DNA from 3 places in the Streptomyces sp. NPDC054840 genome. Region 1 is predicted to be linked to each of the others. Evidence: riboswitches for the same ligand, from Rfam matches in the RefSeq annotation. Region 1 holds a riboswitch; each other region holds the start of a gene.
The links. A riboswitch is a leader RNA that binds a small molecule or an ion and turns the genes downstream of it on or off. The one in region 1 is predicted to bind cobalamin.

Region 1 (7,583 bases):
CGGCCCGTGACGCCGAGGGCAACGTCTGGAGCTTCGGGACGTACGCGCCGCAGGTCTGACCCCGCGGCGCGCCGCCCCCGCCCTCGTTCTTCTACGGGGTCACTCGCCGCCGGTGTGGACCTGGAAGGCGGCCCGGCGGACCGCCTTGGCCAGCGTCGGGTCGGGGTGGGCGGCGGCGAGCGCGACCAGCACCTGCACCGTGCGCGGATGGCCGACCGCGCGGACCTCGTCCAGCAGCCGGGGGACGGTGGTCCGGACGGCGGAGTCGAGGTGGCGGGCCAGCAGCTCGGCCTCACCGTGGTCGGCGATGGCGGCCGCGGTGTCCACCCAGAGCCAGGTCGACTCCTCGGTGGTGAGGACGTCCTGGGCGTCGTCGGGGTCGACCCCGTCGTGCACGGCGAGCCAGAGCAGGGCGTACGGACGCAGCGTGGGCTCGCGCACGGCGGCGCGCACCTCGGGCTCGGCGGGGGCGCCGACCACGCGCAGCGCCTCGAAGGCGAGGCCGCGCAGCAAGGCGTCCTCGCCGCGGGCGGCCTGCAGCAGCTCGGCCACGGCGTGGCCGACGGGCCGGGCGGCGAGCCACGCCTGGTACTCGGCGCGGGCCGGGCCGGGGGTGAGCCGCGCGCAGCCGTGCAGCATGGCGGCGGCTGACTGCTCGATGTTCCCGGCGGGGCTCTGCGCCGCGACGCAGATCTGCTCCAGCTTGACCCAGACGGCCCAGCTGCCGAGCGGTGTGAGCGTGGCCCGGGCAGGACCGAGGGTGACGGCGTCCACGGCGGCTAGTCCGCCGAGCGCCCAGCGCAGCAGTCGGGCGAGCGGGACGGGGCGGGCCTCCGCGGAGCCGGCGGCGGACGTCAGCGCCACCGTGGGCTCGGACTCGTAGGGGATCTCGCACCGCTCGTCGCGCAGTTCGGTGACGCGCTGCCCGAGCAGGTCGAGCAGGTCGGGGACGGTCACCGGTCCGGCGGAGAGCTGGAGCAGGGAGAGGAGCTGGGGCATGGCCTCGACGACCTCGGCGACGGCCGAGGGGGCGATGTCGGCGGGTGCGGGATGGACCAGCGACCAGGCGTCGAAGAGGGCGACCCAGCCGCGCAGTACGGCGGTGTCGTCGCGGTCCCAGGCGCGCAGCCGCCAGCCGGGCCGGGCGTGGCCGCCGTGCACCTCGACCAGTCCGGCGAGGCGGGCGCGGTCCCAGCCGACCTGGATCTGGCCGGGTGTCAGGCCCAGTTCGGCGGCGGCGCGTTCGACGTCGGCCGCGGGCAGGGCGCCCGTGGGGGCGGGCCGGCCGCCGTCTCCGGCGCCGAGGTTGCGCTCGGCCCAGCGGGTCAGGCGTACGGCATCGGCGAGCGAGGCCCGGGCCCGGTTCGCGAGGTCGGCCGTGGCGGGCGTACCCGCCGGGGGCCTGGGCACGGGCCGGGTGCGTCGGTCGGTCACCGCCTTGCGGGCCGCGGCGACGGAGCGCGGCGAGACGAGTCGGAGTCTGGAGTCGCGAGCCAACTGCTCATCAGGCTTTCGGGACGTCACGGAAGCAGTCTCGCCCGTCACTGGCCGAAAGCCCAAACGGAACCGGTCGTTGCCGCCGCTCACCCGCGGTGCAGACCGGGACAAGCCGCCCGAGGGGCCCGTCCGTCACAGGGCCTTCACATGACGGCTCTTCACGCGGGCGTTCCCGCAGTCCTCCTCGCGAGCCGTTCACGCAGCCTCCGCGGGGACCTCGGCACGGCGTTCACATGAGGGGGATGAGGAAGCGGCGCAGGGCCTCCTCGTAGTCGGCCGGGTCGGCGTTCCACATCGCGCCGTGCCCGGCCCCGGTCACGGTGTGCAGCGTGACGAGGTCGGGTCGGGCGGCGGCGAGTCTGCGGGAGGGGTCCCAGGGGGCGAGCGCGTCGTCCGGGCCGTGGACGATCAGTACGGGCACGCGCAGCGCGCCGGGGTCGGCGCCCGCCCGCCGGCGGTCGGCGCGCAGGCCCGTGAGGCCCTCGGCGGCCCGGGCCGCCAGTGGGAGCACCACGCCGGGGACGCCGCGCGCCGCGGCGAGCCCCCGCAGGGTGGCGTGCCAGTCGAGCACCGGGGAGTCGAGGACCAGCCCGGAGATCCGGTGGGCCAGCGGCGAGCGCTCGAAGGCGTGCAGGGCCATGGTGGCGCCGGTGGACCAGCCGTACAGGACCACGCGGCGGGCTCCGTAGCGCAGGGCGTAGCGGATGGCGGCGTCCAGGTCACGCCATTCCGATTCACCGAGGTGACCGAGGCCGTCCGGGGAGGCGGGGGCGCCCAGGTCGCCCCGGTAGCCGAGGTCCAGGACGGGCATTCGGTGACGGTGCAGGAGGGGCATGACCACCATCGGGTGCTCACGGCTGCTGCCGAGCCCGTGCACGGTGATCACCCAGGTGTCCCGGGCGGCGGGCAGGAACCAGGCGGGCAGGGCGCCGAGCTCCCCGGGGATGTCCACGTCGGCGTGGTCGAGCCCGAGGGCGGTGCGCGGGTTGCCGGCGTACACCTGGGGGGTGAGAGAGACCCGGGTGCCGGGTTCCAGGGTGCCGTGGGTGACGGAGACGAGCCGCCGTACGACCGCGTCCGGGCCGGGGTCGGCGCCCGGGATCACGGGCCCGACGACGGCGTGCACGCCGGGTGCGACCAGGCCGTACGTACCGGGGCGCAGGGAGGCGAGCGAGCGGGTCAGCGTGATCCGGCCGTCGGCGGCGGAGTGGACGCTGAGCCGTGGTCCGCCGGGCAGCGGGCGTCCGGGTTCCGGCCGCAGGGCCGCGGCGGCGGCGTGCCTGCCGATGGCGACGGCAGCCGCGCCGGCACCCAGCAGAGTCGTGGTGACGGCCGCTGCCGTCGCTGTCGCGGTACGCACGGCTCCAGTGTCGGCTCGGGACATCCGGCGGGCCACCGGAGCGGATCCCTCCGCCTTCGGCGCGCGCCGGGCCGACGGCGAGTGATCTGGATCTCTTTCAGCGCCCCGGAGGCGGGATCGTATGCGGGCCGGGCTCCCGGCGGAGAGGTTCACCCACCCGGCTTTGACGTGCATTTATGGCGTTATCTACGCCAGAATCAGGACGAATGGCCCGATCACACCCCGCGCCAGTACACCGCTCCGCCCGCGCCAGTTCATCTTCCGTTCACTCAGATTGCTTACGGTCGCCGAGCCACTGACGTCAAACAGAAGCCTGGGTAAATGGAGCACATAACGCTTCTCCTCGGGATCGTGATCATTACCGCTCTCGTGTTCGACTTCACGAACGGTTTCCACGACACAGCCAACGCGATGGCTACCACCATCTCGACCGGCGCCCTCAAGCCCAAGACGGCGGTGGCCATGTCCGCCGTGCTCAACCTCGTCGGCGCGTTCTTGTCCGTGGAGGTCGCCAAGACGATCTCCAAGGGCCTCGTCAACGAGGAAGGCATCCAGCCAGAGGTGATCTTCGCCGCCCTGGTCGGAGCGATCCTCTGGAACCTCGTCACCTGGCTGGTCGGTCTCCCCTCCAGCTCCTCGCACGCCCTGATGGGCGGCCTGATCGGCGCCGCGGTCGCCTCCGCCGGCATCGGCGCGGTCAACGGCAGCGTCGTCGTCACGAAGGTCCTCATCCCCGCGATCGCCGCCCCGCTGGTGGCCGGCATCGCCGCGTACCTGGCCGCCAAGCTCACCTACAAGCTGGGTGACAAGGTCGGCGAGAAGACCTCCGCCAAGGGCTACCGCGCCGGTCAGATCGCCTCGGCCGGTCTCGTCTCCCTCGCGCACGGCACCAACGACGCGCAGAAGACGATGGGCATCATCACCCTGGCCCTCATCGCCGGCGGCGCGATCGCGCCCGACGCGAACCCGCCGGTCTGGGTCATCGTCTCCGCCGGTATGGCCATCGCGATGGGTACCTACCTGGGCGGCTGGCGCATCATCCGCACCATGGGCACCGGCCTGACCGACCTGCAGCCGCAGCAGGGCTTCGCCGCCCAGACCTCGGCCGCGGCCGTCATCCTCGCCTCCTCGAACCTCGGCTTCTCGCTCTCCACCACCCACGCGTGCTCCGGCGCCGTCATGGGTTCGGGCCTGGGCCGCAAGGGCGGTGTGGTCCGCTGGTCCACCGCGACCCGCATGTTCATCGCCTGGGGCCTGACCCTGCCGGCCGCCGCGCTGGTCTCCGCCGGCGCCGAGCTGGTCATGCGTTCCGGTGACATCGGCATCGCCGGCGTCACCGTCTTCCTGGTCGCCTCCTGCTTCGCCATCTGGGTCATCTCCCGCCGCCAGGTCGTCGACCACCACAACGTGAACGACGTGGAGCCGGCCGCCGCGGAGGCGCCGGGTGTGGTCACCACGGCGATCGCCGCCGTCACCGTCCCGCCGACCGTCGCAGCGGCCGCTACGTCCGCGGCAGCGGCCGCCGGTACGACCGCCGCGGTCACGGACGAGGACCTCAAGGCCACCATCCCGGCCGAGACGACCGCCCCGACGACCGCGCCGGCTCCGGCCGCCGCGGTCTGACCGAGACATACAGAGGAAACGGCAGTATGAAGATCGACTGGGAAGCACTCGGCTCCGTCTTCGGGGTCAGCCTCTCCGCCACGGTCGCCCTCGTGGCCCTGTTCACGCTGGGCCTGGTGGGCCTGTCCAAGCACGAGACCGCCACCGAGCAGGGCGGCACCGCCACCCTCGCCCGCACCGGCGCCTACCTCTGCTTCACGCTCGTCGCGGCGGCCGTGACGTACGGGATCTACCTGATCGTCTCCTGATCCGCCGCCGCAGGGCGGGTCGGGTGTGAAGGCTCCCTCCGGGTTTGTCCCGGGGGGAGCTTTCGTGTTCCCTCCCGTATCCCCTCCCCTGCCGGTTCACCGGTCCCTCCCTCGCCCTCCGTCCCGGCCGCACCGCAGGTCAACGGCGAGTTGACGGGCGTTCGAGGTGCGTGGTGGACTGCCGGAGCCAATACGGCGGCATGGAGAGGAAGTCCGGTGCGAATCCGGCGCGGTCCCGCCACTGTCACCGGAATCGCACGCCGCGCGTGCGTCCCGGGAGCCAGGAACTCTCGCCGCCGGACACGTCGAACCAGGGCGCGGACCCTGAGTGAGGACATACCTGCCACCATGCGTGCCGATCGCGTCTTCGCGTACGGCGCCACGGCGGGCCTGATCGGCGACCGGATCCTCGGGGATCCGCGCCGAGGGCACCCCGTGGCCGCCTTCGGACGGGCCGCCGCCGCCGTCGAACGCTCCCTGTGGCGCGACGACCGCGCCCGGGGCCTCCTGCACACTCTGGTGTGCGCCGGGGGCGCGGCCGCCGTCGGAGCGCTGGGCGCCCGCGCCGTGCGCTCCCGGCCCGCGGCCGCCCGTATCGCCCTGACCGCTGCCGCCACCTGGGCCGTCGTGGGCGGCACCTCGCTCGGCCGTGAGGCGCGCGCCATCGGCGGCGCCCTCGCCGCCGGGGACATCGAGGTGGCCCGGGAGCGGCTGCCCCACCTGTGCGGACGCGACCCGCAGGCCCTGGACGGGCAGCAGATGGCTCGCGCCGTCGTGGAGTCCGTCGCCGAGAACACCTCCGACGCGGTGGTCGGGGCCCTCGTGTGGGGCGCCGTCGCCGGAGTTCCCGGACTGCTGGCCTTCCGCGCCGTGAACACCCTGGACGCGATGGTCGGCCACAGGTCCCCCCGCTACCTGCGCTACGGCTGGGCCTCCGCCCGGCTCGACGACCTGGCCGGCTGGCCGGGGGCCCGACTGACGGCCGTCGCGGCCGTACTGGCCGGCCCCGACCGGCGGGGCGCCGTACGGGCCTGGCGCGCGGACGCCGCCGCGCACCCGAGCCCGAACGCCGGACCCGTCGAGGCCTCCTTCGCCGGGGCGCTGGGCGTCAGACTGGGCGGAACCCTCGCGTACGGCGGCCGTGTCGAGCACCGAGCGGTACTGAACGGCGGGGCGGGGCGGCCGGTGGAGGTAGCGGACATCGAGCGGGCGGTACGGCTGTCGCGGAAGGTGACCTGGCTGGCCCTGGCCGCCTGCGTGGCCGCCAGGCTGCTCGTCTCCCGTACGACACGTATGACACGTACGACACAGAGAGGGCGGCGCGGATGAGCGGCGCGAAGCGCGGCGGCGGTCTGCTGGTCGCGGGCACCACGTCGGACGCGGGCAAGAGCGTGGTCACGGCGGGCATCTGCCGTTGGCTGGCCCGGCAGGGCGTGAAGGTGGCGCCCTTCAAGGCGCAGAACATGTCGCTGAACTCCTTCGTGACGCTGGAGGGCGCCGAGATCGGGCGCGCCCAGGCGATGCAGGCCCAGGCGGCCCGCGTGGAGCCGACCGCGCTGATGAACCCGGTGCTGCTCAAGCCGGGCGGGGACCGCAGCAGCCAGGTGGTGCTGCTGGGCAAGCCGGTGGGCGAGATGAGCGCCCGCGGGTTCTTCGGGGAGGTCGGGGGGTCGTCCCCCGGGAAGGCACTGCGCGGCGGGCGCCAGGAGCAGTTGCTCGGCATCGTCACGGACTGCCTGGAGCAGCTGCGGGGCACGTATGACGCCGTGATCTGCGAGGGGGCGGGGAGTCCGGCCGAGATCAACCTGCGCCGGACCGACATCGTGAACATGGGCATCGCGCGGGCCGCGCGGTTCCCGGTGGTCGTGGTCGGGGACATCGACCGCGGCGGGGTCTTCGCGTCCTTCTTCGGGACGACGGCGCTGCTTTCCCCCGGGGACCAGTCCCTGATCGCGGGATACATGGTCAACAAGTTCCGCGGCGACGTGTCGCTGCTGGAGCCGGGCATGGAGATGCTGCGCGGCCTGACGGGCCGGGCCACGTACGGGGTGCTGCCGTTCCAGCACGGCCTGGGCATCGACGAGGAGGACGGTCTGCGGGTCTCCCTGCGTGGGGCGGTACGCGAGTCCGTGGTCGCGCCGCCGGTGGGCGAGGACGTGCTGAGGGTCGCCGTGTGCGCGGTGCCGCTGATGTCGAACTTCACGGACGTGGACGCGCTCGCGGCGGAGCCGGGGGTCGTGGTGCGGTTCGTGGACCGGGCCGAGGAACTGGCCGACGCGGACCTGGTCGTCGTACCGGGCACCCGGGGCACGGTGAAGGCCCTGGACTGGCTGCGGGAACGGGGGCTCGCGGACGCGCTGCTGCGGCGGGCCGCCGAGGGGCGGCCGGTGCTGGGCATCTGCGGCGGGTTCCAGGTGCTGGGCGAGCGGATCTCGGACGAGGTCGAATCGCGGGCGGGCGAGGTCGACGGCCTCGGGCTCCTCCCCGTACGGGTCCGCTTCGAGCGGGAGAAGACCCTGGCCCGGCCGGTGGGTTCGGCGCTGGGCGAGGCCGTCGCGGGCTACGAGATCCACCACGGCGTGGCCGAGGTGCTCGGCGGCGAGGCCTTCCTGGACGGCTGCCGCGTCGGGTCGGTGTGGGGCACCCACTGGCACGGATCGCTGGAGTCGGACGGCTTCCGCCGGGCGTTCCTGCGGGAGGTGGCCGCAGCCGCCGGGCGGCGCTTCGTCCCGGCGCCGGACACCTCGTTCGCCGCGCTGCGGGAGGAACAGCTGGACCTGCTCGGTGACTTGATCGAGGAACACGCGGACACCGCCGCGCTGCTGCGGCTGATCGAGGACGGCGCCCCGGCCGGC
Region 2 (7,583 bases), on a different contig from region 1:
GCTGTGGAGCCTTGTCGTAGCTCTTCTTCTGGCCGCAGTTCTCGACGGTCACCGGATAGTGGCCGCCGCGAGCCTTGGCATCACCACCCTCCCCGTCCCGAGGGGTGACCTCCGCGCCGCATCCGGTGAGCACCAGGGCGGCAGCGAATGCGAGTGCGGCGGGGCGTACGAGGTTCGGCATGGCCATGACTCCTCAGGAAGCGGGCTGAGTGGGCAGGAGACGGTCGAAGAGCAGCTGTACGGCGCCGGACTCCGGATGCGGTACCCGGTGGGCCCGTACGCCGAAGACCTCGGCCAGCAACTCGGGCGTGAGCACGTCGTGCGGAGCGCCGGAAGCGACGATTCGGCCGCTGTCGATGACGTAGAGGAGGTCGCAGTGGAGCGCGGCGAGGTTGAGGTCGTGCAGCGCGGTGAGCACCGTCAGCCCACTGCCGCGCACCAGAGCCAGCACTTCCAACTGCTGGGCGATGTCGAGGTGGTTGGTGGGCTCGTCGAGCACCAGGACGCGGGGCTGCTGTGCGAGTGCGCGGGCGATCAGGACCCGCTGCTTCTCGCCTCCGGAGAGGGTGAGGAAGCCGCGGTCGGCGAGGTGGCCGGCCCCGACCCTCACCAGCGCGGCCTCGCACATCCTCCGGTCTTCGTCGGTGGCCCGGGCCACGGACCGCTGGTACGGCAGTCGCCCCATCGCCACCACCTCCGCGACCGTGAAGTCGAATTCGGTGACCGCTTCCTGGGGCAGGGCGGCCAGCCGACGGGCGCCTTCGCGCGCACTCAGGGAGTGCAGGTCCTCGCCGCCGAGCAGGACCGTACCGGCGGAGGGGCGCAGGGCGCGGTAGACGCAGCGCAGCAGGGTGGACTTGCCGCTGCCGTTGGGCCCGACGAGCCCGACGACCTGCCCGTCGTCCGCGCGTAGCGTGGCCTCCCGTACCAGCCGCGCGCCGGCGATTTCGACCGTCAGTGCATCGATGTCGATCCGCATCACGCGCCTCCGAAGGTGTAGGAGCGGCGGCGCATCAGCAGGACGAAGCACGGCACGCCGATGGCGGCGGTCAGCACGCCTACCGGCAGCTCGACGGGTGCGAGCACCACCCGGGACAGGATGTCCACCCAGATCAGCAGGACGGCGCCCGCGAGTGGGGCGACGGCCAGCAGCCGGCGGTGGTCGGCGCCGACCAGCATCCGTGCGGCGTGCGGGACCATCAGGCCGACGAAACCGATCGCACCGCTCACCGCGACCACGGCACCCGTGACGGCGGCACAGACCAGGAACAGCTCCTTGCGCAGCCTCCCCGCGTCCACCCCCAAGGCCGCCGCGGTCTCATCACCCATCGCCAGGGCGTTCAGGCGACGCGCTGACACAGTGAGGTGGGCGAGGCCGGCGAGCACGGCTCCCGCGGCGATCGGCACGGAGGCCCAGCTGGCTCCGCCGAGGCTGCCGAGCAGCCACATCATCGCGGAGCGGGCCGCCTCGCCGCGTTCGGCCGCGAACACCATGAACGTGGTGACGGCCGAGAAGCCGTAGTACATCGCGGTGCCCGTCAGGACGAGCCTCAGCGGGGTCAGGCCATCAGCGGTGCGGGCGATCGCGTACACCAGCGCCATGGCGAGGAGCGCGGAGAGGAAGGCCGCCGTGGACAGGGCCCACAGACCGAGAGCGCCGAAGGCCCCGAAGAGGAGGACGGCATTGGCACCGACGGCCGCGCCCGAGGATATGCCCAGGACGAACGGGTCGGCGAGGGCGTTGCGGACCATGGCTTGCACGGCGACGCCGATCGCCGACAGGCCGGCTCCGACGACCGCGGCCAGCACGGCTCGGGGGAAGCGCAGTTCCCACACGATCGTGTAAGCCGGCGCTTCGTCATGCGCTATGGAACCGCCGGTCAGTCCCGCCCACAGAAAACGCAGTACCTCGCCCCAGGACAGTCCCGACGCCCCCATCCCCGCCCCACACACGATGGAGAGCACAAGTGCGACGGACAGGGTGACGAAGAGAAGGGGCAGTGATACGTGCTTGGGCGCGGGGCCGACGCCGGTAGGCGCCGTGTGAGGTGGCGCGGCTGGTTCAAGTTCCAGGGGTGTGGCCACGGGCGGATCGCCTTCGCCTCAGGCCGTGCCCTACATGAGGACAGGAGCGGCCCGGGACGCGGGGCGCCCTGCGCAGCGCCTTCTCGCAGTCCACGGCGAATTGACAGGAGCCTTCATCACCGCGGGTAATCGGGCTCACGGAGCCGCATGTGCGGCTCCGCCTACCGTTGCGGGTCAGCGCCGGACTTCGACCGGACTTCCCCCGTGGGACGGTTTGCAGCATAACCTGCACGCAGGGCCTCCTTCGACACCGAACCGCAGATCGAGGGGGCCCGCGTTGCGTCTGGCGAGCGGCAGGATCGGAGGCGTGGGTCGGCCAACTGACCACGCGTGGGCCCACGGATCCGAAACGAAGAGCTGTGCACCGCCTCCGTGGCCTCGGCACCGCTGAGCCGTTGTGGTGGAGGCGAACTCGGAAATCCGGCGTGGCGCCGCTGATCGAGACCCGCCGGGCGGCGGCCGCGTGCGCGCGACGCATCCGTTCTTGATCATCACGCTCTGTCGGTGCGACGAACCGGCGAGGGCGTCCTTGGCGAAGGAACGGCGGCCGGGCGTCCTGGCCTCAACGTCGCCACTCTCCACCACACCGGCGCCCGGACGGTAAGGCCCGCGAGATCAAGGGCGTCGGACGCGGTTCAGCCGGCCTCCGGGATTCGCCCGGGCACGGATGCCGGACGGCACCGCCTGGCGTACTGCCCGTTCCACCGTCACACTCCCTCCGTCACGACGTCGGCCTCGGGGTGCTCAACAGGCCGGGGCGGCGGCACGTCACGTCCGGGCCAGCGGAACACCAGGCGGCAGAGGTCCTTGTCCAGGACGTCGCCGGCGGGCAGCGCGTCGTCGGGCGTGCCGGCCGGGTGGACCGTCAGGACGGGATCGGAGTGTTGCTCGTTGTCGTCTGCGCGGATGTGGCGGTCCCAGGACCGGACCGTGGCCGCCAGCCGCTCGGCGAGCGCGGGTCCCTGCTCGCCGAAGGCGTGGACGGTCCACTCCCACTCCTTGTCCTGCGGGTTGTCGCCGTCCTTGGTCTGGACGTGGATCAGGTAGGCGAGCGAGGCGTCGCCGACGATCGCGGGGGCGTCGCGGTCCTTCGCGATGCCGGTCACACCCTCGTCCGGTTCCTGGTGGGCGGCCAGGCGGCAGAAGCCCGACAGGGTGGTGGCCGCGTACAACTGCAGGGAACCGAAGTAGGCGTTCGCCCCCATGGTCACGCCCGTGGGGACCTCGTACCGCGGCCCGCGCAGCGCCTCCAAGCCCGTCGTATCGGCGGCGGTGCCGTGCTCGAAGCGGACCGTCAGCCCGCCGTCGAGGAGGGCGAGGACCGGGATGGTGCGAGCCTGCTGTCCTTGGTCGCGGACGAAACCGCAGTACGTGAAGTGACGGGCGCGCAGCACCTCGCCGTGCCGCTCGAAGGTGATCGCCCGGGTGTAGCCGCCCATCTCCAGCGGCAGGACCAGACGGCCGCCCTCGGCCAGCTGCTCCCGCCAGGCCGGGGCGATGTCCCAGCAGTTGTAGGTGATCATGCCGGCGTCGAAGCCGCCGCGCGGCACGAGGTGCCCAGGTGCGCCGAGGGCGGCGTCGGCTTCAACGGCGGAGACGCGGCCGCTGCCGGCCTCCGTGAGGAACCGGCGGGTGCGGCGCACGACCCACGTGTCGATGTCGACGGTGACCACGCGTCCGCCGGGTCCGGTGACGTGGGCGATCAGCTCGGCGTTGTAGCCGCCGGATCCCGCCTCGAACACCATCGCGTCCGGCTCCAGGCCCAGGTGCTCGATCATGTCGGCCTGAAGCCAGGCCGCAGACACCGAGCTGATCGCCGTCCCGGCCTCGTCGTAGCGGGTGATGACGGCCCGGTCGCCGCCGTCGTACGCGGCAGCGAGGTTCGCCTCCGGGGCGAAACGGTGCCGGGGCACGGTCCACAGCGCCTCCTGCACCAGCGCGGAGGGGGCCCAGCCGCCGTCGGTGACCATCTGAGTCATCGACGCGCGCAGCCTGGCGGCCTCCGCCGGCACGGGCGGCTGGTCGGCGGCGATGAGGTAGGAGGTCGCCGGCGGCACGCCGGGAAGGACGCCGGGCCACACGGCGTCGAGCGCGAGAGCGGCCGGGGCGAACACGTCCCCGACGCAGCCGAGGGCGTGGAGGTCGAAGAACTCCCAGCGGTCGAACTTATCCGGCTCGGGGTTGGCCAGAGTGCCCGTCCAGGCGGTGATGCGGACGACGGCCGTCAGCCGCGGGACCCCGTGGCTGTCGTCGACCAGCATCGTCACCACGTGCGCGTCGGCCGGATCGGCGACCAGCCCGGTCTCCTCGGCGAATTCGCGCACCGCCGCGGCGGCGAAGTCCTCCGGGCCGGTGGTCTTGCCGCCGGGCAGCTCGAGCATGCCGCTCCGGGAGCGGCCCAGCAGGACCCGGCCAGCGTCGTCGGTGACGACGGCGAGGGCGCCGGTCAGGGCGTGACCGATGGTCGGCCGCTTCTCGACGGCCCGGGCGTCGAGATGGCACGGCCCACGCAGGACCAGGAAAGCCAGACCGTCCGCGTCCAACCGCTCCACCGTGGCCCAGCCCGCACCGAGCAGCGTGATCTCGTCCTCGTCCAGGGCGATCCCGCGCCGCTCCGCGGGGGTGTTCTCGACGACCGGGGTGATGGCGACGAGTGCGCCGCCGTCTCGCAGCCGCTCGCCCAGCCCGTGAACGATCTGGCCGCGGTCTCGCACGAACGGGTATACCAGCCGCAGCGTGATCAGGTCGTATCCCTCCTCGTGTAGCGGGGCCGGGTCGTCGCGCTCGATGTCCAGCTGTAGCCAGCGCACGCCCTCGACGGCGGCGTGCTCTTCGCGGGCTCGGGCGATCGCGCTGTCCGTGAGGTCGACGGCGTAGCCCACCCTGGCCAGGTGGGCGGCCAGCTCCCCGGTCCCGCAGCCCGAACGGCGTACCGCGGTATCGACTCCAGCTCGACGACCGAGCCGACACGAGGCACATCGGCCTGGCCCTCGATCAGCTGGCGGTACAAATCTTGCAAGACACACTTCCTCGAAGGCGTAGATCATCCTGCTTCATGATCAGAGACTCGGTGCAGTTAATACACCGGTCCGAGAGCGCACCGGCCGGGAGCGCCACGACGGCGTTCGGCAGTTGGCCGAGGAAGGCGAGCGCGGCGATCTGGGTGGTGGAGGCGTGGAGTTCCAGTACGGCCAGGGTGGGGAGGGCGACGGTGCTGACCGCGGATCCGGACAGGCTCGCGCACTCACTGGCGACCAAGCGGCGCAGATCCGGGGAGGTGACCGTCGAGGCCTTGGCCGTCTGGGTGGACGTCGTCACCCGGCCTCACCGCCCAGCAGTTCCGGGGCGATCACGTTGGCGTAGAGCCGGCCGGTGGCGAAGTGGGTGAGGACCGCGTGGGTAAAGGGGTGGCAGTCGGGCGGCGGCGCGGCCGGGTCTACCCACACCAGCTCGGTGTGCGTGCCCGGCTCGCGGTTGTACGGGTGCCATCCCACTCCCGCACCGAGAAGGCGCCGATCACCCGCTCACCGTCCGCCGCGTGGAAGTGGAGGAGCTGGCAGAACCGCAGGCGGTCCGGGCTGATGTGGATGCCGACTTCCTCGGCTAGCTCGCGCGCCGCTCCCTCGTCGAGGAACTCGCCCTCCTCAAGGCGTCCTCCGACGACCGTAAGCATTTCGGGGGAGTGCCACGACGTCGCCTGGTGCCGGACGGTCAGGATCCGGCCGTCGGCGGGACGCTGCAGCAAGATCATGACGTTACCGATACTCCGGTGCACGGCGCTCACGGCTGTTCCTCCCTCATGAGCCGGTCCAGGGTCCGCCGCCCCCGGGCAGTGACCTCGGCGTCGCCGTTGTCCGGGCCCCAGGCCAGGCAGTTGACCGCGTCCAGCGCGGTCAGGCAGCGCAGCGCGTGCCGCTCGGCGTCCGACAGCTCCCGCCCGTAGGAGAGGAGGAACGCCTCCTCGCGGTCCGGATGGTCGGCCCACTGGGTGGTCGCGAGGATGACGAGGTCCTGGACACGGGCGGCCGGCCGGGACCGTTCGAAGTCGATGAGGGCGAGCCCGCTCGTGGACCACAGCCAGTTCCTCGGCTGGTTGTCGCCGTGGATATAGCCGACGGGTACCGGGCCGACGCGGCGAAGGCGTGCGGCATGGTCCCGGACCAGCTGCTGCTCGTCATGGTCGAGCCGGCCCCCGGCGCGAGCCAGGTACTTCTCTGCTCCGTCAGCGGCGGCGGGTAAAGAGGCTTCGGCCTCCACCCGATCGCTGCGGTCGAGTGGCCCGGCCTCGTGGAGCCGGGCGCAGAGCGCCCCGGCCTGTTGGTGCACGGTCCGCCACTCGGCGTCGCCCAAGCCGAGTTCTTTCACCGGGGCGCCGGGAACCGCGGTGAGCAGCAGGGCCAGGTCCTGGGCGCGGCTGTCGATTTGGTGGGGCGCCCGGGTGTGTCCGAGTGCGGGCACGATGTGGCGGTAGGCCCGGCTCTCGCGGGTGAAGAACTTCACCGAGGGCGAGACCTTCAGGTAGTGGTGCACCCCGCTCCCGCCCTCCAGGTCCCACACCCGGGAGCGGTCCCAGCTGTGCGAGGCGTCGCGGACGGACACGATGGGGCCGATCCGTTGTTCCGCCCAGTTCTGCAGTGCCGCGGGCAGCGGCTTCGCCGGGCTCATCCGGCAGACCTCGCGCCCGGGCGCGGGATGGCGGAGTGGCACGGCAACCCGCCATCAGATTCGGTGAGATCGGGGAACACGGTTCCTCCCGGAGGTGTCGGTCGGGTTGCTCGTCGGGGTGCCGGATCGGCCGACCCCGGCCATTGGCGGACGGCCGGAGTCGGTTCAGGACTGCGGGCGGGGATCAGGTCGTATCGGGCGCGCCGCCGGTGCGCTGCTCCAGTTCCCACAGGGTCCGGAATAGCCCGGGTTCGCGGGTGAGCTGCACGTACGTGCCTTCCTGGACGAGGCGGCCTTGGTCAAGGACGACGATCCGGTCGGCCACGGCGACGTTGGCGAGGCGGTGCGTGATCAGAAGGATGGCGCGGTCCTTGGCCAGGTCCCGCAGGCCGGTGAAGACGTGGTGCTCAGCTCGGGCGTCGAGGGCGGCCGTGGGCTCATCCATCACCAGCAGCTCGGCCTTCCGGTGAAAGGCCCTGGTCAGGATGACGCGTTGCCACTGCCCGCCGGACAGCTGGTGGCCGCCGAACCATTCGCTGGTCAGGAGGGTGTCGAGGCCGGAACGGAGGGCGGGCAGCATGTCCGCGGCGCCGGACGCCTCGCAGGCCGCCATGAGCGCGGCGTCGCTGGTGTCGCCCTGCCCCAGGGTGACGTTGTCGCGGAGGGTCAGCGGCAGGTAGGTGAACCGCTGCGGAGCCACCGCTACATGCTTCCACGCCTCCCACGGCTCCAGCCGCGCGGTGGTCTTGTGGTCCCAGGCCACTTCCCCGGAGGTCGGCAGCAGCAGCCCGCAGATCAGCCGGGACAGCGTCGTCTTCCCCGACCCGTTCTCC
Region 3 (7,583 bases), on a different contig from region 1:
ACCCCGGTCCACGGCCCGGCGCAGGGCCGCGAGCAGGGCCTCGGGGTAGATGCGTACGGCGGCGTCACCGGCGGCGGGAAGGCAGATCAGGTCCGCCTCCTCCAGGCGCTCCAGGCCGTGCGCGGGGGTGATGCCGAAGGCGCCCCCGCCCACGGTCAGCGGCCCCTCCTCCGCCGCGCACACGGCGAAGTCGTACACCGGTACGCCCATGTCACTGCGATCGATTCCGAACACCTCGCAGAAGATCCCCAGCTCGAAGGGGGCGACTCCGTCGACGAGGGCCACGGCCACGTTGGTCAGCATGACCCCAGTGTGGCAGTAATTCGGCCTTCTATGACAGTACTGCCACTGTCGATCATGGGCGATCAGGCGGACAGTGGAGCTATGACCACCTTCGTGAACTACCTCGCCGTCCTCGCCATCGCCGCCCTCGTGCTCGCGCCCGGCCTCTACGGGATCCTGCGCGACCGGCGGATCGACCAGCAGATCCGGGCCGTCGCCACCCGCCTGGTGTGGCTGCCCCGCCAGCGCGCGGGCGGCCTCCCGCCCACCCCGCGCCGGCGCGCCCTGCGGCCCTCCGCCCGGCGGTACTGGGGCCCCATCGCCCACTGAACACCGGGGAACGCGAGAAGCCGGGACACGGAAACCTCCGCATCCCGGCTCCCCGGTCGGTCACTCCCCTGGAACTCCTGGAACTCCTAGAAGTCCTCGTCCAGGTCGACCGTGCCCTCGACCGCGACCTGGTAGGCCGACGGGCGGCGCTCGAAGAAGTTCGTCAGCTCCTGCACACCCTGCAGCTCCATGAAGGAGAACGGGTTCTGCGAGCCGTACACCGGCGGGAACCCGAGACGGACCAGGCGCTGGTCCGCGACGCACTCCAGGTACTCGCGCATCGACTCGGTGTTCATGCCCGGCAGGCCGTCACCGCACAGGTCCCGGCCGAACTGCAGCTCCGCCTCCACGGCCTCCTTGAGCATGTCGGTGACCTGCTGCTGGAGAGCGTCGTCGAAGAGCTCCGGCTCCTCCTTGCGGACCGTGTCCACGACCTCGAAAGCGAAGTTCATGTGCATGGTCTCGTCACGGAACACCCAGTTGGTACCGGTGGCCAGGCCGTGCAGCAGACCGCGCGAGCGGAACCAGTACACGTACGCGAAGGCGCCGTAGAAGAACAGGCCCTCGATGCACGCGGCGAAGCAGATCAGGTTCAGCAGGAAGCGGCGGCGGTCGGCCTGCGTCTCCAGCCGGTCCAGCTTCTCGACCTCGTTGATCCACTTGAAGCAGAACTGCGCCTTCTCGCGGATGGAGGGGATCTCCTCGACCGCGTCGAAGGCGGCCGCGCGGTCGTCCGGGTCGGGCAGGTAGGTGTCGAGCAGCGTCAGGTAGAACTGGACGTGCACGGCCTCCTCGAACAGCTGGCGCGACAGGTACAGGCGCGCCTCCGGGGAGTTGATGTGCTTGTAGAGCGTCAGCACCAGGTTGTTCGAGACGATCGAGTCGCCCGTCGCGAAGAAGGCGACCAGCCGGCCGATCATGTGCTGCTCACCGGGCGTCAGCTTCGCGAGGTCCGCGACGTCCGAGTGGAGGTCGACCTCCTCGACGGTCCAGGTGTTCTTGATCGCGTCCCGGTAGCGCTCGTAGAAGTCCGGGTACCGCATCGGGCGGAGCGTGAGCTCGAAGCCCGGGTCCAGGAGGTTCTTCTGGTCGTTGGAGCTCATTACTGGCAGGCCTCGCAGGACTCGGGGTTCTCAAGGGAGCAGGCCAGCGCCTCGGCGTCGGCCACCGCCTGCGGCAGCTCGACGGGGGTGGCCGCCTGCGCGGCGCGGGCGATCCTCGTCGCCGGGCGCGAGCGCAGGTAGTAGGTGGTCTTCAGGCCCTGCTTCCAGGCGTACGCGTACATCGAGCTGAGCTTGCCGATGGTGGGCGTCTCCAGGAACAGGTTCAGCGACTGCGACTGGTCCAGGAACGGCGTACGGGCCGCCGCCATGTCGATCAGACCGCGCTGCGGGATCTCCCACGCCGTGCGGTACAGCTCGCGGACCTCGGCCGGGATCCAGCCGAAGCCCTGGACCGAGCCGGAGGAGTCGCGCAGCGCCTCGCGGGTCTGTGCGTCCCATACGCCGAGCTGCTTCAGCTCCTCCACCAGGTAGCCGTTCACCTGGAGGAACTCACCGCTGAGCGTCTCGCGCTTGAACAGGTTGGAGACCTGCGGCTCGATGCACTCGTACACGCCGGCGATCGAGGCGATCGTCGCCGTCGGCGCGATGGCCAGCAGCAGCGAGTTGCGCATGCCGGACGTCGCGACGCGGGCGCGCAGTGCGTCCCAGCGCTCCGGCCAGTTCAGCTCGACGTCGTAGTGGTCCGGGTGCAGGACACCACGGGCGGTACGGGTCTGCTCCCAGGCCGGCAGCGGGCCGCTGCGCTCGGCGAGGTCGCAGGAGGCCTCGTACGCGGCCAGCATGATGCGCTCGGAGAGCTTGGTGGACAGGGCCTTCGCCTCGGGGGAGTCGAAGGGCAGCTTCAGCTGGAAGAAGACGTCCTGGAGGCCCATCGCGCCCAGGCCCACCGGACGCCAGCGGGCGTTGGAGCGGCCGGCCTGCTCGGTCGGGTAGAAGTTGATGTCCACCACGCGGTCGAGGAAGGTCACCGCGGTGCGGACCGTCTCGTCGATCCGCTCCCAGTCGATGTCGCGACCGTCGGCCGTGTCGATGACGAACGCGCCCAGGTTGACCGAGCCGAGGTTGCAGACGGCCGTCTCGCCGTCGTCGGTGACCTCGATGATCTCGGTGCACAGGTTCGAGGAGTGCACGACGGTGCCCGGCTCGGCGGTCTGGTTCGCCGTGCGGTTGGAGGCGTCCTTGAAGGTCATCCAGCCCTGGCCGGTCTGCGCCAGGGTGCGCATCATCCGGCCGTACAGGTCGCGGGCGGGCATGGTCTTGCGGGCCAGGCCGTCCGCCTCGGCCTTGCGGTAGGCGGCGTCGAACGCGTCGCCCCACAGGTCCACCAGCTCGGGCACGTCGGCCGGGGAGAACAGCGACCACTCGGCGTCGGCGTTCACGCGGCGCATGAACTCGTCCGGCACCCAGTGGGCGAGGTTCAGGTTGTGCGTACGGCGCTGGTCCTCGCCGGTGTTGTCGCGGAGCTCCAGGAACTCCTCGATGTCCGCGTGCCAGGTCTCCAGGTAGACGGCGGCGGCGCCCTTGCGGCGGCCACCCTGGTTCACGGCGGCGACGGAGGCGTCGAGGGTCTTCAGGAACGGCACGATGCCGTTGGAGTGGCCGTTGGTGCCGCGGATCAGCGAACCGCGGGCGCGGATGCGGGAGTACGAGAGGCCGATGCCGCCGGCGTGCTTGGAGAGCCGGGCCACCTGGTGGTAGCGGTCGTAGATCGAGTCGAGCTCGTCCAGCGGCGAGTCCAGCAGGTAGCAGGAGGACATCTGCGGGTGCCGGGTACCGGAGTTGAAGAGCGTCGGGGAGGACGGCAGGTAGTCCAGACGGCTCATCAGCCGGTACAGCGAGGTCACTTCCTCCACGGCCTGGACGCTGTCGTCGGCGGCCAGACCGCAGGCCACGCGCAGCATGAAGTACTGCGGGGTCTCGATGACCTGACGGGTGATCGGGTGGCGCAGCAGGTAGCGGCTGTGCAGCGTGCGCAGTCCGAAGAAGCCGAAGCGGTCGTCGGCGCCCTCGGCGAGGGTCAGCTCGACGAGCGAGTCGAGCCGGCTCGCGTGGGCACGGACGAACTCGGCCGTGCGGTCGGCGATGAGGCCCTCGCGGTGGCCGACCTCGACGGAGGCCGAGAAGGAGGTGGAGCCCTGGCTCGCGGCCTCGTCGCGCACGGCCAGCGTCAGCAGGCGGGCGGCGAGCCGGGAGTAGGCCGGGTCCTCGGAGATCAGACCGGCGGCGGCCTCGGTGGCCAGCCCGCGCAGTTCGGCGTCGTCGGCGGCGGAGCTGCGGCCGCGCAGCGCGGAGGCGGCGACCCGGCCGGGGTCGGTGTCGGGGAGGTCCGCCGTCAGTTCGGTGAGGGTACGCAGCAGCGTGGCCCCCGGGCCCTCGGTGTTGTCGCCAGAAGTGGACTCGGCGCGCGGTGCGGAAGGCGCGATGGTCACGGCGGGAGCTCTCCCTCGCTCGGCCCGGTCATCGGCGGAGCGGGGCGCGAGCGGGCGCACGCGGGCGCGACGAGAACGCGTACCCCGCATGGCGTCCACCGGCCCAACCGCGAGGCCCGGACGAATCGGCACCCGGTTCGGTCGAGCCGGGCGCGCTGACGGCAGGTCATCGGACTTGGTGTCCGGTAGCCGGACACTTCATACCGTTGCGGGACAGTTCCGGATTCGCACCGGATTCCCCTGCGGCGACAGCAGGCATGAGCATACATGTGGGGGCGGCCCTCTGCGGTAACCCCCACATGTAGTGTCGACGTGGCTACAGCTTGAGCCGGTAAGTGAGGAGTGTCAGGCCTTCGATCGGCGCCCAGTCCCGCTCCGGAGTGCGTACGAAGCCCAGTCGCGCGTAGATCCGGTGGGCCCCGGCCATGCTGCGCTGGGTGGAGAGAACCAGGCCGGTCACACCCTCCAGGGCCGTCGCCCGCTCGATGCAGGCCCGCACCAGAGCCTCGCCGGCGCCCTGGCCCCGCGCCGCGTGGGCCACCGCGAGCATGCGGAACTCCGCCTCGTCCGGGGCGGCGATGTCGGCGAGCGGACTGCCCGGAGGGGCGAAGGTCACACCGCCCAGCAACCGACCGTCCCGCACGGCGACGAGCACCTCGCCCCCGGCGGCCCGGCCGGCCACGTCGCGCAGCACGTTCGCGTAGTGGTCGTCCTCGTTGGAGTCCAGATGCCCGTCGGCGAGGTAGGCCTGCGCCGTGATCGCACCCAGCTCCGCGTACTCGGCGGGCCGCACCGCCCTGATCACCGTGTCCATGCGGTCGAGTGTGCAGGACGGGTGTTGGGGGGCGGCGCCATCGTCGGAGACGGCACCGTCGAGGAAGGTGAGCGAGGCATGACCGTGATGACCGACCGCCCCCACATGCTGACCGAGGAGTTCGAGACCCTCGCGCGTATAGGCGCCAGAGAGGTGGAGGGGCTGCGGTTGGAATTCATCGACGGGAAGCTGGGGGTCAAGGCGGTGCCTGATGGGGATCAGGACCGGATCGTTGTGTGGCTGTCCCGCATCTGTATGCAGCTCCGGCCCGAGGTCTGGCTCCACGTGGAACGCGGCCTGAAGGTCGAGCAGTACCGTTCGGGCCGGGCGCGCCCGGATGCCTCCCTCGCCCCGGATGGCGCATTCGAAGGGCAGGGGGAATGGGCCGACCCGGCTCCTGTCCTGATGGTCGTCGAGGTTACGTCGTACGACTCCGGCACCGACGAACGCGACCGTAAGGCGAAGCCGCCCGCGTACGCGGCGACAGGCATCCCCGTCTACCTCCTCATCGACCGGGACAACTGCCTGGTGCATGTCCACAGCGATCCCGACGGGAGGCTGTACGAGACGGTGCGCACCATCCCCTTCGGCAAGGACGTCGAGCTGCCTGAGCCCGTCGGGTTCTCCTTCCCGACCGAGCCCCTCAAGGACTGGGTGCGCTGAGGAATGCCGAAGGGCCCCGCTGCCTCAGGTGGCGGGGCCCTTCGTGCGCGTCAGCAGCAGCGGAAGCCCTCGCGGGGGTCCGCCTCGCGGGCGTCCGTACGGGCGCGTTCGAAGGCGCGGCGGGTCAGGACCTCCGCGTCCGGGTCGTGGGTGCGGGCGTGGGCCACGTACCGGTCGTACGCGGCCTCCCCGGAGAACTCCCGTACGTAGAACCTGGCCCTGGCCAGCACGCTCCGTACGGTGCTCACGCCACCGGCTCCTTGACGTGTCCGCCGCCCGCGTCCGGACCCGCCGCGGCGAGCTCCGCCCGCTCCCCGGCGGTCGCGATCAGCCCGGCCGGGGCGACGATCTTCGACTCGGTCCACGGGGTCTCGGAGAGGGTCGCCGACCCCGGGTCGCGGACGGCCTTGAGGCAGGTCCTGGCCGCGTCCGCGAGGACCACGATGATCAGGAGGGCGAAGAGGGCGCACAGGACGCCGTCGACCGTGGCGTTGGTGACCACGGTGTGCATGTCGTCCATGTTCTTGGCGGGCGCCAGGACCTTGTCGGCGTCGATTCCGGCCTGGTACTTGTCGCGCTGGGCGAAGAAGCCGACCTTCACGTCGTCGGAGAAGATCTTCTGGTAGCTCGCGGTGAGGGTCACCGTGGCGTCCCAGACCAGCGGAACGCCCGTCACCCAGGCCCACTTGAGCCGGCCGGACTTGATCAGCAGCGTGGTGCAGACGGCCAGCGCGACCGCGGCGAGCAGCTGGTTGGCGATGCCGAAGAGCGGGAAGAGCTGGTTGATGCCGCCGAGCGGGTCCTTGATGCCGACCCACAGGAAGTAGCCCCAGCCGGCCACGACGATCGCGCTCGCGAACCACACGCCGGGCTTCCAGCTGACGTCCTTGAAGGACTTGTGCACGTTGCCGAGGGTGTCCTGGAGCATGAACCGGCCCACGCGGGTGCCCGCGTCGAGCGTCGTCAGGATGAAGAGCGCCTCGAACATGATGGCGAAGTGATACCAGAACGCCTTCATGCCGGCGCCGCCGACCACGGCGGAGAAGATCTCCGACATTCCGAGTGCGAAGGTCGGCGCGCCGCCCGTGCGCGAGAGCAGACTGGCTTCCTCGACGTCCTTGGCGGCCTGGGCGAGCGCCTCGGGGGAGATCGCGAAACCGAAGTTGGTCACCGCCTGGGAGGCGGACTCGACCGTGGTGCCGATGACCCCGCCGGGGGAGTTGACGGCGAAGAAGAGGCCGGGCTCGATGATGCAGGCCGCGATGATCGCCATGACGGCGACGAAGGACTCGGTCAGCATGGCGCCGTAGCCGATCATGCGGACCTGGGTCTCCTTCTGGATCATCTTCGGGGTGGTTCCCGAGGAGACCAGGGCATGGAAGCCGGAGAGCGCGCCGCACGCGATGGTGATGAAGACGAAGGGGAACATCGACCCGGCGAAGACCGGTCCGTCGCCGCGGGCCGCGAAGTCGGTGACCGAGGGCATCTTCAGGGTGGGCATCGCGACGACCACGCCGATGGCGAGGAGGGCGATGGTGCCGACCTTCATGAAGGTGGAGAGGTAGTCGCGGGGTGCGAGCAGCATCCACACCGGAAGCACCGATGCCAGGAAGCCGTACACCACCATCCAGATGACCAGGGTCTCCTTCTCCAGGGTGAAGGTGTCCGCGAAGGAGGACTCGGCGACCCAGCCGCCCGCGACGATGGCGAGCAGCAGCAGTGCGACGCCGATGACGGAGACCTCGGTGACCCGGCCCGGCCGCAGGACGCGCAGGTAGAAACCCATGAAGACGGCGATCGGGATGGTCATGCCGATGGAGAAGACGCCCCAGGGCGAGTGCGCCAGGGCATTGACGATGACCAGGGCCAGGACCGCCAACAGGATGATCATGATGGCGAACACGGCGATCAGGGCGGCGGCCCCGCCGACGGGGCCGATCTCGTCCCGGGCCATCTGACCGAGCGAACGCCCGTCGCGGCGGGTGGAGAAGAACAGCGTGA

Region 2: another riboswitch for cobalamin. It lies ahead of ACWGIU_RS11335 (FecCD family ABC transporter permease); the one in region 1 lies ahead of ACWGIU_RS16645 (cobalamin biosynthesis protein).
Region 3: another riboswitch for cobalamin. It lies ahead of ACWGIU_RS07530 (ribonucleoside-diphosphate reductase subunit alpha); the one in region 1 lies ahead of ACWGIU_RS16645 (cobalamin biosynthesis protein).

The regions. Positions count from the first base shown of each region.
Region 1 covers NZ_JBSGZP010000201.1:3,312-10,894, forward strand. Annotated here, with positions in the region: gene ACWGIU_RS16620 (VOC family protein) at 1-59, shown strand, start outside; gene ACWGIU_RS16625 (hypothetical protein) at 100-1,524, opposite strand; gene ACWGIU_RS16630 (alpha/beta hydrolase family protein) at 1,727-2,857, opposite strand; gene ACWGIU_RS16635 (anion permease) at 3,179-4,480, shown strand; gene ACWGIU_RS16640 (hypothetical protein) at 4,507-4,728, shown strand; cobalamin riboswitch at 4,887-5,039, shown strand; gene ACWGIU_RS16645 (cobalamin biosynthesis protein) at 5,077-6,057, shown strand; gene ACWGIU_RS16650 (cobyric acid synthase) at 6,054-7,583, shown strand, end outside.
Region 2 covers NZ_JBSGZP010000114.1:726-8,308, forward strand. Annotated here, with positions in the region: partial or broken gene ACWGIU_RS11325 (ABC transporter substrate-binding protein) at 1-181, opposite strand, end outside; gene ACWGIU_RS11330 (ABC transporter ATP-binding protein) at 194-979, opposite strand; gene ACWGIU_RS11335 (FecCD family ABC transporter permease) at 979-2,085, opposite strand; cobalamin riboswitch at 2,189-2,331, opposite strand; gene fxlM (methyltransferase, FxLD system) at 2,793-4,967, opposite strand; gene ACWGIU_RS11345 (hypothetical protein) at 5,080-5,403, opposite strand; gene ACWGIU_RS11350 (hypothetical protein) at 5,400-5,531, opposite strand; gene ACWGIU_RS11355 (NUDIX domain-containing protein) at 5,522-5,836, opposite strand; gene ACWGIU_RS11360 (phosphotransferase) at 5,866-6,750, opposite strand; gene ACWGIU_RS11365 (ATP-binding cassette domain-containing protein) at 6,935-7,583, opposite strand, start outside.
Region 3 covers NZ_JBSGZP010000065.1:3,716-11,298, forward strand. Annotated here, with positions in the region: gene ACWGIU_RS07515 (helix-turn-helix domain-containing protein) at 1-303, opposite strand, end outside; gene ACWGIU_RS07520 (hypothetical protein) at 385-612, shown strand; gene ACWGIU_RS07525 (ribonucleotide-diphosphate reductase subunit beta) at 699-1,715, opposite strand; gene ACWGIU_RS07530 (ribonucleoside-diphosphate reductase subunit alpha) at 1,715-4,105, opposite strand; cobalamin riboswitch at 4,249-4,370, opposite strand; gene ACWGIU_RS07535 (GNAT family N-acetyltransferase) at 4,422-4,919, opposite strand; gene ACWGIU_RS07540 (Uma2 family endonuclease) at 4,998-5,582, shown strand; gene ACWGIU_RS07545 (YbdD/YjiX family protein) at 5,633-5,830, opposite strand; gene ACWGIU_RS07550 (carbon starvation CstA family protein) at 5,827-7,583, opposite strand, start outside.